Thalassoroseus pseudoceratinae: one gene and its partner. The protein of the gene in region 1 interacts with the protein of each later gene in a pairwise test. Links are inferred from orthologs where the notes say so. Each region holds a gene or a part of one and is shown on either strand. Other genes may lie near its edges.

What was found.
Region 2: the proteins of G6R38_RS19690 (region 1) and G6R38_RS04075 interact in binary tests that used the Escherichia coli proteins (3 or more experiments, as listed by UniProt). The link is inferred for Thalassoroseus pseudoceratinae from one-to-one orthologs.

Annotation. Positions count from the first base shown.
Region 1 is NZ_JAALXT010000005.1:490,073-496,236, reverse strand. The notes cover bases 1,794-4,558. They hold G6R38_RS19690 (protein-glutamate methylesterase/protein-glutamine glutaminase), read right to left. Parts: upstream 3,832-4,558; coding sequence 2,755-3,831; downstream 1,794-2,754. Other genes in these bases: G6R38_RS19680 (chemotaxis protein CheX), read right to left, coding at 4,467-4,558; G6R38_RS19685 (response regulator), read right to left, coding at 4,022-4,387; G6R38_RS19695 (DUF1549 domain-containing protein), read right to left, coding at 1,794-2,573. Also shown: G6R38_RS19700 (DUF1501 domain-containing protein), read right to left, coding at 1-85; more of G6R38_RS19695, read right to left, coding at 120-1,793; more of G6R38_RS19680, read right to left, coding at 4,559-4,898; G6R38_RS19675 (HD-GYP domain-containing protein), read left to right, coding at 5,317-6,164. UniProt on the Escherichia coli protein: Involved in chemotaxis. Part of a chemotaxis signal transduction system that modulates chemotaxis in response to various stimuli.
Region 2 is NZ_JAALXT010000001.1:1,091,588-1,098,297, reverse strand. What follows is about bases 1,446-4,756. They hold G6R38_RS04075 (hybrid sensor histidine kinase/response regulator), read right to left. Parts: upstream 4,361-4,756; coding sequence 1,646-4,360; downstream 1,446-1,645. Other genes in these bases: G6R38_RS04070 (energy-coupling factor ABC transporter ATP-binding protein), read right to left, coding at 4,626-4,756; G6R38_RS04080 (chemotaxis protein CheW), read right to left, coding at 1,446-1,649. In the rest of the region: G6R38_RS04085 (methyl-accepting chemotaxis protein), read right to left, coding at 1-1,167; more of G6R38_RS04080, read right to left, coding at 1,173-1,445; more of G6R38_RS04070, read right to left, coding at 4,757-5,411; G6R38_RS04065 (energy-coupling factor transporter transmembrane component T family protein), read right to left, coding at 5,469-6,134; G6R38_RS04060 (energy-coupling factor ABC transporter permease), read right to left, coding at 6,131-6,710. UniProt on the Escherichia coli protein: Involved in the transmission of sensory signals from the chemoreceptors to the flagellar motors. CheA is autophosphorylated; it can transfer its phosphate group to either CheB or CheY.

The DNA of each region.
Region 1 (6,164 bases):
CCAAACCACCGCCGGTGAGTGCGGTCAAACCAAGTTGCAAACAACTTCGGCGAGTCATTCCCTCGCAGTTTCGATGAATTGGCATGGGGGCCTCGGCAGGGGGTGGTAGGAAGGTGGGTTCAGTTCTTGAAGACGAATTCCGGGGTGTTGAGCAGCGCCCATAGTAAATCTTCGGTTGCAGCTCGGCGGGTTCGTCCATCTTGATTATATAAATTTACGCCGATTTGTCGCTCTTGATCGGAAGGAAATCGCGCGTACACCCATAAGTACAGGTCTTCGACGATGGATTCGGGCGGTTTGTCGCTCGCAGCCAACTCGGCAACGCGGCTGCTGTCGCTGGTGATTTTGGCGGCCAAATCGCGAGAATTCATCAAATGTAACGCCTGGACCAAGGTGGTATCGCTGGTACGTTCGCAGGGTGGGTCTTGGTTCGGATCGGGACGACCGAAGGCATCCAAGAAATCAGATTGCACACGGTGCGTCCAAATTTCCTTGGCGAGCGAACCGTCGGGCATCGCCGAAAACGAGTTCGGTTTGCCGGTGATCCGAGCCACCGAATCGAGCAACACTTCCGCCCGTAACCGTTGCCGGTAATACCGCGAATGGTTCCGCGTATCGACGAAATTACGATCGTTCGGTAGGGAACTCAAACTGTAAACGTAGGAGTTCGCAATCCGTCGCACCAGATGTTTGATGTCGTAGTCGTGTTCGCGGAAATCTTCGGCGAGAGCATCGAGCAGTGGTTCGTTGGCAGGTGGGTTTGTACCTCGCAAATCGTCCACTGGTTCGACGATGCCCGTGCCCATCAGGTCCGCCCAGATACGGTTGGCCATGACCTTTGCGAAGAACGGGTTGTCGTCGGAGGTGATCCACTCGGCCAACTTGACTCGGGGATCGGTGCCAGTGGGAATGTCTGCCGGTTCGCCGAACAACGGTTTCGGTGGAAGCACTTCGCCGGTGAGCGGATGCTTGACGTCACCTCTAGTCGCGGTGTAGATGATCTCTTCCGAACCGGAAATTGGCGGAGACAGTCCCTTCCCTTTGCGACCAATTTTGGCGAAGTAAGCCGCGAAACTGTAGAAATCGTCCTGCCCGTACACCTCAAATGGATGGTGATGACATTTCGCACAGTCCAGCCGCACGCCGAGGAAGAGTTGACTGACCATCGTCGTCAATTCGTCGGGGGAACGACGATCCCGAAACAGCGTGACCGCTCCGTTGCGGAACGTGCCGCCTTGAGCCGTGAGCAATTCCCGTGTGAATTCATCCCAAGGCGTGTTCTCGCGGAATTTTTGTCGAATCCAATAGTCATAGTTCAACGTGTTCTTGATGCCCACGCGATACGGGTTCGGCCGCAACAAATCGACCCACTTGTTCGCCCAATGCTCAGCGAATTCGGGGCGGTTCAACAGATTGTCCACCAACTCGCTGCGTTTGTTTGGCGACGGATCATCCAAGAACGCTCGGGCTTCGTCGGCGGTCGGGGTGCGGCCGATGATGTCGATATACACCCGACGCAGAAAGGAGTGATCGGGAGCCGGTTCGGAGGGTTTCAACGCGAGTTTCTGGAGTTTGTCCCAGACCAAACCATCAATGAAATTTTGCTTCGGCAATTCCGTGTAGAACTCTGCTGGAACTTGCCCCGGAAGCGGCACCGCGACTTCCGAGACCGTGATTTGGTCCATGAACCGAGCCATGATGGCGGCGTCACCAGTGAGTTTTCCGGCGGTGACCACGCCATCTTTATCGACGGCAGCGATCGCCGATTCGTTGGACTGGAACGAGCTGAGTCGCGTGACATCTCGGCGTGTGCCATCCGCATAAATGGCGGTGACGAGAAGTTGTTGCGAGTCGTCGTTCTTCAGGATGCGTTCGGTCGGGTAAACTTCGATTCGATCCAATTTGGCCACACCGGGAAGTTCACGCGGGGCTCCGGATTCCACCCAACGGGTGAGCGTTTCAAAGTGCTCGCCCTCGGGATCAAGACGCTTTCCGCCACCGTGCGGCGTGCGGGCGATGGGTTTGGTCAGCAGAAGACTTCGTGACGGGTCCGGCAGGAACACCCGCCGACCGCGTGCTTCTTTGGTGAGGGCATCGTAGTCGAAGTTCGGATCGAACCCCAATAGCGAGAGTTGAAATCCGTTCTGTCCACGAGCTTTTCCATGACACGCCCCGGCATTACAGCTGAACCGGGTCAGGATTGGTTGGACGTCACGTTCGAAATCGACCGGCAATGGGGCACTTGTTTCTGTGATCTTCACAGGAACCGTCGCGGTCAAGTCGGCGACACGCACCTGGACTGTTGTTGTGCCATCACCGACAGCTTGCAACAGTCCATGTTCATCCACGCGGACGACCTGGGGGTTCTCGGACACGAATTCCGCATCCCGGGTGGCGTCTCGACGGAGAGATTGCGATGCCCAAGCTGTAACCAAGAGTTGTTGCTTGGCATGAGGGCCGCGGAGCGTGATGGTTTTCGGCGTCAATTCCAACCGCGACCATTGCGACTCATCCGCAACAGCCAATGGGGAAACACACGCAAGAAAGCTCAAACCGAGCAAAAATCGTTTCATCAAGACTTACCACCAACGGATCAAAGCATTCCAATCTATTGGTAGTATATGAAACTCGATCCATCAAAAACAATTCGGAAGGCATCCCGATTGCTGTTTTTTTCGATCTGTCAGATCGGCGGGCGTAACGCTCTGCACCGAATCCAAGAGAAATTTTCGCATGGCAAGTCGTGCGAACGGACTAAACAAGACTTTTGCTCGCGACACTGCGTTGAATCCGAGTGGCCATGTCTTGCAGGGGAACGACTTCGTCCGCCAGTCCTTCCTGAATCGGAAACCGAGGCATCCCAAAGACGACACAACTAGCTTCATCCTGAACCATGATTTTGGCGCCCGCGTTCTTCAACTCGCGACAGCCGTGCAAACCGTCCGACCCCATGCCGGTCATGATCACGCCGAGCGTATTCGCGCCATACACAGGAACCAGTGAGCGGAACAGATAATCCACGGCCGGTCGACAACTATTTTCCGGCGGATCGTCGGTGATTTTGACGTGGACATCGTCACCAATCTTGACGACTTTCATCTGCTTGCCGCCCGGTGCGATATACACATTGCCCGGTTCCATCGGGTTCCCGCATTGAGCTTCTCGAACATTCAATGCGCTCGAGGAATTCAAACCATTAGCCAGCAACCGCGTGAACATCGGTGGCATGTGCTGAACGATCAAAATTGGAGCCGGGAAGTCCGCTGGGAGTTGCGGGATTAGCTGTCGAAGTGCATCCGGTCCCCCCGTGGAGATTCCAATGGCAACGGCCTCGATTGTTCCCGATGCCCGAGTCCGCCAAGACTCTTGAAGACTCGCGGGTTTCGCCGGAACCGGAATCGTCGGTTGGACACGCTGTGTTTTGATACGGAATGCCTCGATTCGCTCCGATAAATCATGGATCAGTTTTTGGCGGCTATGCTCGATGGAATCGGTCCGCGGTTTGACGATGAAATCAAACGCTCCCCGACGCAAGGCATTCATTGTGCGTTCAGCGTCCGACTGGTTGGCCCCGCTGATCATGATTGCCTTCGTGGACCACTGGCGAGATCGAAGTTGGTCCAGAACCTCAATTCCGTTCATTCGTGGCATTTCGAGATCGAGTGTAATGAGGTCGGGGCGATACCGCTCAATCTTCTCCACGGCGGCGATTCCATCACCTGCGGAGCCGACGACCTCGACGCCAGGAATCGCTTCCAAAGCATCGCGGACAATCTTGCGATAGAGGAGCGAATCATCGACGACCAACATACGAATTGGTTGCTGCACCACAGAACCGTTCTTTCTTCTCTCAATAGTGACTAATTCATATCCGGTATCAGTCGAACTCTTGCATCCTGCCGCCTTACCAACAGTTGAGGTTTGGCAAGAATGTGTCTTGTTAGGATGCAAGTCTTCCTAGCATCAAGGATGCTAGTGGCCCTGGGGTGCCACACACGGTCGACCTCGTTCCCCTGGGGGATTAGGTCGCTGCAGGGATCCAACGGTCGAGTTTTGCTTTCAAGACATCCACTGTGAACGGCTTGACAATATAGTCTGAAACACCGGCTTGAATTGCCGAGACCACTCGTGATCGCTCCGCTTCCGTGGTGATCATGATGAACGGGATTGTCTCGTTGATACTTCGGACGTTCTCTAGGAATTCCAGCCCGTCCATATTCGGCATGTTCCAGTCGCTCAGGATTAAATCGAACTCCGCGGACTTGAAGAGACTGAGTGCTTGCACGCCATCTTCAGCGTCTGCAACTTGCGTGACACTCAGCAGAGAGAGTCCTCGCTTGATGATGGTTCGCATTGTTCCTGAGTCGTCAACAACTAGTGCTCGCATGAGCGTGGTCTTTCTATATAACCAAGTAAAGATTGGAAATGAGTGTATTCGAGTGAATGGAGTGCACAGATCGTGCATGCTAGTTTGGTGCGAAACCGGCTTCAAGACAGAATTTGCCGACGTCGGATTGATAGTTGAGGCAGATCGGTTTGATCGAAGTCGGGTAATGAATCTCGTGGTCAGCTCCGCTAATGATATTGGGGGTGCTGATCGAGAGATTTAGTTGTTCAAATTTGGCTTTTGCAGACCCGGCAATCATGTTCGTGATCTCGCCAATGGCGTCTCGGACATCGGCGTTGACTTCCTCGACTTTCGTCCCCAACATGCGTTCCACAATATTCAAGGCCGTCTGGCGGGCCACGCTAAAAACGACGGTTCCGGTTGCTCCGCCTGTGATTCCAATGACCGCACTGAGGTCGAAGGCCGGGACCACAGAATTCTTTAGCGTAAGACTTTCCCGAACAGGCTCACAACCAAGCATCATTGTGAATACGTCTCGAGTGGAACCCATAAGAGGGTTCACAATAGCCGCTGTCAGGCGTGATGTTTGGCTGATTTGAGTTGTCATTGCGTTGTTGCCAATCAGGAATTCAGTGAGGGAGAATGAGTCCATGAAGAGTGGGATGAATTCGTTCCTAAACTAGCTTACGCTGCGTTTTGTTGCGTTTTGTTATCTTGGGATTCGGGCTAAGAGTTTGATGAGGACTCCGGTTACAACGATTTAACGGGTTTCGTATGTGGTCGAATGATTTGGTTGCTCGTTTTAGACTACATGATGTTCGTGACGATGTTGTTTCTTTTCACCAGGATTGCGAAAAAGTCTCATTCGTGCCTAGCACATGAACTATGGTCTGCTGTGGCGACCTTTGCGTCATCGCTTCGCTCCGAATGACGATGAAACATTACTTTCTTGTACTCTCTCATTTCCGATGACCGAATCCCTAGTATCTGAACCTGTGATTTCCGAGTCCGATCGGGACGCCAGTTTGCCTGGTGTCTCTGTGCAGATCGCTGACTTATTGACAGGGACCAAGTTGCGGCATCCACTTCTCAATAGTGCCGGTGTGCTGTTGGTCGCGGAAGGGACAACGATCACGTCTCAACTCAAGCAGCGGATCGCCTCCTATGGTAAAGACAATGTTCGTATCAATCCGGATGACTTAGGGAATGTGACACTCGATGTTTCCGACATTGAAGGGCGTCAAACTGTCGGGACGACTTCAGAGCTGATCGAACGACTAGATTCGATTATCGATCAGGGCGTGTTGCTTGTTAAAAATGATGGCCCTGCAATGCAAGGCCAGATGGTTTCCAACGGTCGGAAACCCTTTGATGCATCACGCCGCGAGGAGTTGCTGACGCAGCATCAGGCGACTCGAGAGTCACTCGACTCAATGATGCGCGAGGTTGGTCATGGGCAGGAGCTCAACGGGAAGCAAATTGCACAACTTGTTGCGACCTATCTCACGGATATGGCTGAGGACAACGAGCATGTGTTAAGTATTGCGATGAGTGCCGATAAACAAGGTTTGAGCGAGCGTGCGTTGCAAACGTCTTTGATGGCGATGACAATCGGCGTCGAAATGGGATTTGACGTTTCTAATGTCCGATTGCTAGGGATTTGCGGGTTAGTTCACGACTGGGGAATGACCCGTGTTCCCGAAGAGATTCTGTCAAAGAGTGGACGGCTGACGGAAATTGAGTTCTTGGAAATTCAAAAGCATCCGATTCACACCCTCGATATTTTGACTCTAATATCAGGCATTCCAGGGATCGT
Region 2 (6,710 bases), on another replicon or contig:
AGCGAAGGATTCCCCGTTTCGGAGTCGTTCCCAGAACTGCCGGTACTCCGCGGAAACTCGGTATGCTTGGTCGACGAACATTTCGTGGTGCTGTCCTTGGATTTCGTTCAACCGATAACCCAAGACGCTCAAGAAATTGTCATTGGCGGTCAGGATGGTTCCGTCCAGGTCGAACTGAATCACGGCCTGCGTGCGGCTGACAGCTTCGATCTGGCCTTCCAGATCCACCGTTTTTTCGCTGAGTTCGACTTGCTGAGTGGTTTCTTGCAGTGTCAGCATTCGGCCCGTGGGGCGACCGTTGGAATCGTGTAGGTTGACCACCGAGACGTCGAAGTGGCGTTGACCAATTTGCGAATGGACCGTGCTTGAACGGTCGGAATTCACGTGTTCCCGAAGACCTGGCATTGTTTCTCGTATCAGCGACCAGGAACCGTGACGGAGCGTTTCCGTGCGAACATCGAGTTCCGCTGAAAGTGATTGAAATAGTTTCTCGCTGGCAGTGTTGAAGCAGAGAACAGCCCCGTCCGCATCGAAAATGATCGTGGGCGTCGTCGATTGTTCCAACGCCAACGCCATCAAACTTGTGTTGGTTTGTTGAGTCGATGAACCAGCGGCAGCATTCATTGCGGAATCGATTTGAGATGGAGTCATAGATTCGGAAGTCCAGTCGAGAGAGGGAGGGGCGATTTCGGAGGTCGGGTGAGATTCGTGACCCGACGAGTTGTGTACGGTTTCTGGAACGGTCTTGGCAGCGGTAAGCTGGGAGTGAGCCGCTGCAATCATCGTGTCTGCGACAGCGGTGTAAGCTTCGGACCAGGCGTTTTGTAGCTCGGCGTTCCAATGGTCGCCGGCAACATCGGCTAGCACTTCCAGCAGAACGCTGCCGACATCGGCGTAGTCGTCGTCCGAAACTCCCCACTGCATGTGGCGAACGCCGAGGTCACCCAAGTACCGTTCGAGCGCTTCGGGTTGGTCGAGCCAACGGACGATCAAAACCAACGCTTGCCCGAGTTTCTGGCGTTGATCGATGAGATCAGCCCCCGCGAACAACGGCATTAACGTCGGTTGTTGCTCGAACAACCGTTCGTAAAAAAGTTTTGTGATGTGATCGAGTTGCCCACGCAAAAGTGCGAAGGAATCTCGTAGTAGACCGACGGCCAATCCCATGAATACTAGCCCTTTCGCCGATCGAGAATGCAAGAGATATCCAGCACGACAAGCAGTGCGTCTTCCAGGCGTAGCACACCTCGCAGCACACCGCGTCGGGATGCGGCAAGCGAGTGTGGAACGGGGTCCATGCGTGTCTTGCCCACATCGACAACTTCGCCAACTTCATCGACGAGAAGACTGAACCATTCGTCGCGGTAGCGAACCACAACGTTCATTGGTTCCTTGTCTCCCTCGAGAGGGGCAAGATCGAAGTACGTGCGAAGATCGACAGCCGTCACGATTTGCCCACGTAAGTTGAGCAATCCCGCGATGTCCGGCGGCGCTTTGGGAGTCTTGGCGATTCTTTGTGGATTGAGCACTTCTTGAACCACAGTAACTGGGACGCCGTATAAATCGTCGGCGACCCGGAAAGTCACATACTGTTGTGAGACATGCGACGTGGTATTGCTCGACGGTACTGTTGGAGCGGTAGTCGTCATGCAGAGATCCTTTCCTGGCTGCCCTGAGTTTCGCAGAGACGGCGAATCGTCGAGACGAGTGCGGTGGGGTCAAACTTTCGCAGCGTAGCATCGTACCCCGCGTCTTTGGCTCGATTCTCCAAGTCGGTTTCTTGAAGAGCCGTCATTGCGATCAGTTTCGTTGACTTGAGTTCCGGTCGGACTCGACAAGCATTCGCAAACTGGAATCCATCCATTGAAGGCATTTCAAGATCGCTCACGATGATCTGGAACCGCTCCCCACGATCGATCCGCCCGATGGCATCATCCCCTGCTCCGCACGCCACCACTTCGTACCCCTGAGACTCTAAGGTGGTTGTGATGAGCTGACGGAAGAAGATGGAATCATCGACCACAAGCACTCTCGGAAGCGATTTCCGCTTGACGTCGGCGTACCATTCGGGGTTGGCCTGGTTGATGTAGTAGTGGGTATCGATGACATCGACAGCTTGCCCACCAAGAATTGCTGTGCCGAGGACACCGGGTTGATTGGCATTCATGTGCATCGTGAGGCGTTCTTCGATGATGTCGCGAATGCCCTGCACCATCAGGCCCATCGAATTATTGCCTTCACTGAAGACAATAACGGGTTGAATGTTCGTGCTGCTCTCCACGCTGGATGTGCCATCGATGGTCAACAGCGGCAGAAGTTGATCGCGGTATTGCACAACCTTCCTGCGACCGGCCGTTTCGATTTGTTCTTTGGGAATTTCTTCCAGACGTGCAACGAGAGACAACGGCACACCCATCGTGCGATTGTCACCGGCATTAAACAGAAGGACGTTCGTTGGTTCGGGACCGTGAGAGTCGGAGAGTTCGTGATTGAGGTTGTCGTTGGACGGCAGCCCACCGTTTTGATTCGCGATTCCGGCGATATCCAGAATCATGATGACGCGGCCATCACCCAGAATGGTTGTGCCCTGATAAATATCGATGTGTTTGAGAAGGGAGCCAACCGGCTTTACGACAATTTCTTCAGTATCGAAGACCTGAGAAACAAGAATGCCAAATTGGTCTTCTCCGACCTGAACAACGGCGATATTGGCTTCCTCGGTCGATCGGTGACCGTCTTCAAGTCCGACAATTTCGTGGAGCGGAATCAACGGCAGCAGCCGATCGCGGAGGCGGTAGAACTCGTGGTTTCGAATTCGTTCGATCTTCCGCAGATCGGATGAGGACAATCGCACCAATTCCACGACACCGAGTTGCGGAATCGCAAAACTTTCCCCCCCGGCTTCCACGATCAATGCCGATATAATCGCGAGCGTCAGCGGAATTTTGATTTTGATGGTCGTGCCTCGACCGGCTTGTGACGTCAGTTCGATGGTCCCGCCGATTTTCTCGATCTGCGTCTTGACCACGTCCATTCCCACCCCGCGTCCGGACACCGAACTAATCTTCTCGGCGGTCGAAAAACCGGGATGAAAGATGAACTGCATCAAGTCCGCTTCGCTGCGGAGTTCGGCGTCGGCTTCGGAAATGAGTCCCTGCCGGATGGCTTTTTCCCGGACTTTGTCGACCGCGATTCCGCGTCCATCGTCATCAATTCGGATGATGACGTGACCGCCCTCATGGTACGCTTTGAGGTGAATGCGACCGGTTTCGGGTTTGCCGAGTTGTTCACGTTCCTGTGGCGATTCAATCCCGTGATCAGCGGAATTCCGCACCATATGCGTGAGCGGATCTTTGATGGCATCGAGAACCGTACGATCCAACTCCGTCTCGGCACCGTAGAGTTCGAGGTCAATCTGCTTTTCCGTGACGTTCGCCAAGTCACGAACCAACCGCGGAAGTTTATTCCACGCATTGCCAATTGGCTGCATCCGCGTTTTCATCACTCCTTCTTGCAAATGAGTGGTCACGCGGTTGAGTTGAGCCACGGGAGTGGCATATCGAGATTCCTCATCGCCTCGTGTGAGTTGCAGGAGCTGGTTACGAGTCAGAACCAATTCCCCGACGAGGTTCATGAGGTGGTCCAACACTTGCACATCAATTCGAATGGAAAGTTCCGACGTGCGTGCCGTTTCGTCCCAACCTTTCGACTGTTGTTCCTTTGAAGGAGCCGGTTTATTCGCTGGTTCACTTGGTTTCGGTGGGGCACTCGGTCCGGGCGTTGGCTCTGGATTGGCTGAGGGCACCGCAGCGGCGGCGTTGACCGGTTCGGGGTCTGGCGTTGGGATTGGTGCGTCTATCGGCGCCGGTTCGGTATCGACGGAGTTTTCCGGCTCGTCTGGTTCCGGTGTGGCCAATTCCGGAGCCTCCGGCGTGTCGGCAGTGGCTGGTTCCGGAGTTTCCGGCTTTGAGAATGATTGAGGAACTGATGCCAACAAGTCGAGCTTATGAATCAGACGCTTGTCATCGCCGTCATCCTCGGCTCCGGTCATCTCGATCGAATCCAGCAGTTCCTTCGTGCGATCGACGGCTTCGAGCACGAGGGAAATCGCATCCGGCGTGACGGGCAATGCTCGGCTTCGCATCTGCCCGAGGACGTTCTCCGCGGAGTGAGCCACGCTTTCCAACTTCGGCAACCCAAGAAAACCGCAGGTGCCTTTGATGGTGTGAATCGTTCGGAAAATGCTCGCGATCAGGTCGGTATCGGTGGGGCGTTTTTCGAGTTGAACGATCTCAGAATCGAGTTGCCCTAGGTTCTCCCAGCTTTCTGCAAGAAACTCTTTTACAATGTCATCGGTCATGCTGGAGAGATCCTTTTCGGCGTACCAAAAACAGGTCGCGAACGTGTCGCTCTATCTATTTTCGGCTGAAAATGTATCCAGCTTGACTAGGTTTTCTTGAGGATTTGCGGGAGATACGGGTCATGGGCAGACACTGACGAATACTTCGGGGAAGTACGGCGAAAAAGTCGCTTTTCGCTGGTTTTCGCTCAGAATCTGAGAACGAATTTGCACTCTGAGAAATACGTGCTCGGGCGGGTGTGCTCGTTGACCACGACAGCGTCAACTAGGGGCCGATAGCCAAGCGTAGTGGAACTTCCAAACCATGTTGCTCCATCAGGGCGGCGTTACGCAGAACGCGATGCGTGGGACCGTCGGCGTGAATTTCGCCCGCATCCAAAATTAGAACCCGGGAGCAGTGTAGAACGACGAAGTCCAAATCGTGAGTGGCAATTAGTTGGGTTCCCGCATACGCATCTAAATGTGAGATCAGAGAGCGACGCGCTCGTGGATCGAGATTGCTCGTCGGTTCATCGAGTACCAGAATCGACGGCTGACATGCCAACACCCCTGCCAAGCCGACGCGTTTGCGTTCGCCATCACTCAGCCTCATTGTGCTCCGGCGTTCGAAGCCCGCAAGTCCCACTTGTTCCAGACTCACACGCACACGCTCGTGGACCTCTTCCTTTGATAAACCCAGGTTTAGCGGCCCAAACGCGACATCCTCGGCCACAGTTGGGCAGAATAATTGATCATCGGGGTCTTGGAACAGGAAACCAACTTGCTGACGTACCGATGGCAGTGTGTCACGGTTGACTGGCTGTCCATGAATGGAGACCGAGACAGTTCCAGTACCGGTCGCATGAGTCCGCGGCAATAACCCGTTCAAATGCATCAGCAACGTCGATTTGCCCGCACCGCTCGGTCCGACCAACCCAACGCGTTCGCCAGGTTGCAAAACGAAACTGATCTCCCGCAGAGTCGGCGGTCCACCGGCATAACGGAAAGAAAGTTCACTCACACATACGGCGGGGGCCGGTGTGGGTGAAGTATCTGAGGAGGGACCGGTCATGCGGTGGTAACACTCGGTGGTCTAGCGTGAGGTGAGTCGGCAGGATTCCACACTATCCTACCGGTCAGCTCGAGCGTTGTGAAAGGATTTGTTCGGGCCGATGTCGTTGAGTGTTCGGTGTCGTCCATCCCACCCGCGAGCGCACATCGAGTCGTGAACGCGTTCGGCACGCGTCAATGCTCGAACGAGCAACATCCCGATGAGTTGGACCGAGAGTCGCCAGCGAGCAAACAGCGGGCGTGGATTGACCGTTCGGGCCGCACGAGCGGTTTGCATGCGTTCCAGTTCTTCCCAAAGAACAAAGAGGTACCGATACGACAGCACAAGCACGCTCAAAAGCAACTCGGGCACATGGAATTGCCGAAACGTTTGGATCAACTCGTCAAACGAGACAACGCGCGTTAGCCAGAGTGCGGCTAAAAACGAGATCAGCCCACGAAACGCAATCGCAGCGGCTAATTCACCACCGCTGCGAAATCCCTGAGAGAACGGCAACGAAATTGCTAACAGACCTAGAAAGGGCAGGAAAACGGCAAGCCGACGTCCCAAGTACGACAGCGGTGTTTCGGCAAACGCATGAGCCGCCCAAAGAATCGCCAACAGCATTCCATGGAACGGCCAGTAACCGATCGGCACGGTCAATCCCGCGACGATGATCATTAGGCAGAACCCGACTCGCCAAATGGGAGATGAATTTGAACGCGACGGTGAGAACTCGTTCACGCCGATCTACTTTCCGACTGCGATCCAACGGACTCTGCTTCGAGTTGCATTCGAGAACGGATCGAGCGTGCAAACAGAAACGCTGCGACCGCGACGGTCAATGTGCCAAGCATACCCGCGAGCGAAACCGAAACTCGTTGCCACCACGGTGACCGATTCCAACCGGCAAACGGCGACGGAATTGCATAGTCGCTGAGGACAAATCCCGGTCCATCATCCGCTTGATCGATAAAACCACGCGACTCGGCAACCGCTTCCAATCCGTCCGGAGCGGACGATGCAAACGGTGCAAGAAAAGCGGCAACCGTCATTGCCACAACAAGACCCGCCATCACGATCTGTGTGAAACTTGAATGCGGGCGAAACGTTGGTTCGTCTCGCTCGAGCAAGTCCGGACGTTGGGTGAGCGCGAAACTGACAATTCCGCCGGTGATCAACGCCTCACCAATTCCGATCAGTGAATGGACGGAAACCATCATGGAAAACACTCGGCCCAAGTCGAACTCGGTTCGATCGACCGAGAACCCAAGTTCCAAGCAGAACAGCATCGCCGCCGCCATCACCGTCAACCAAGAG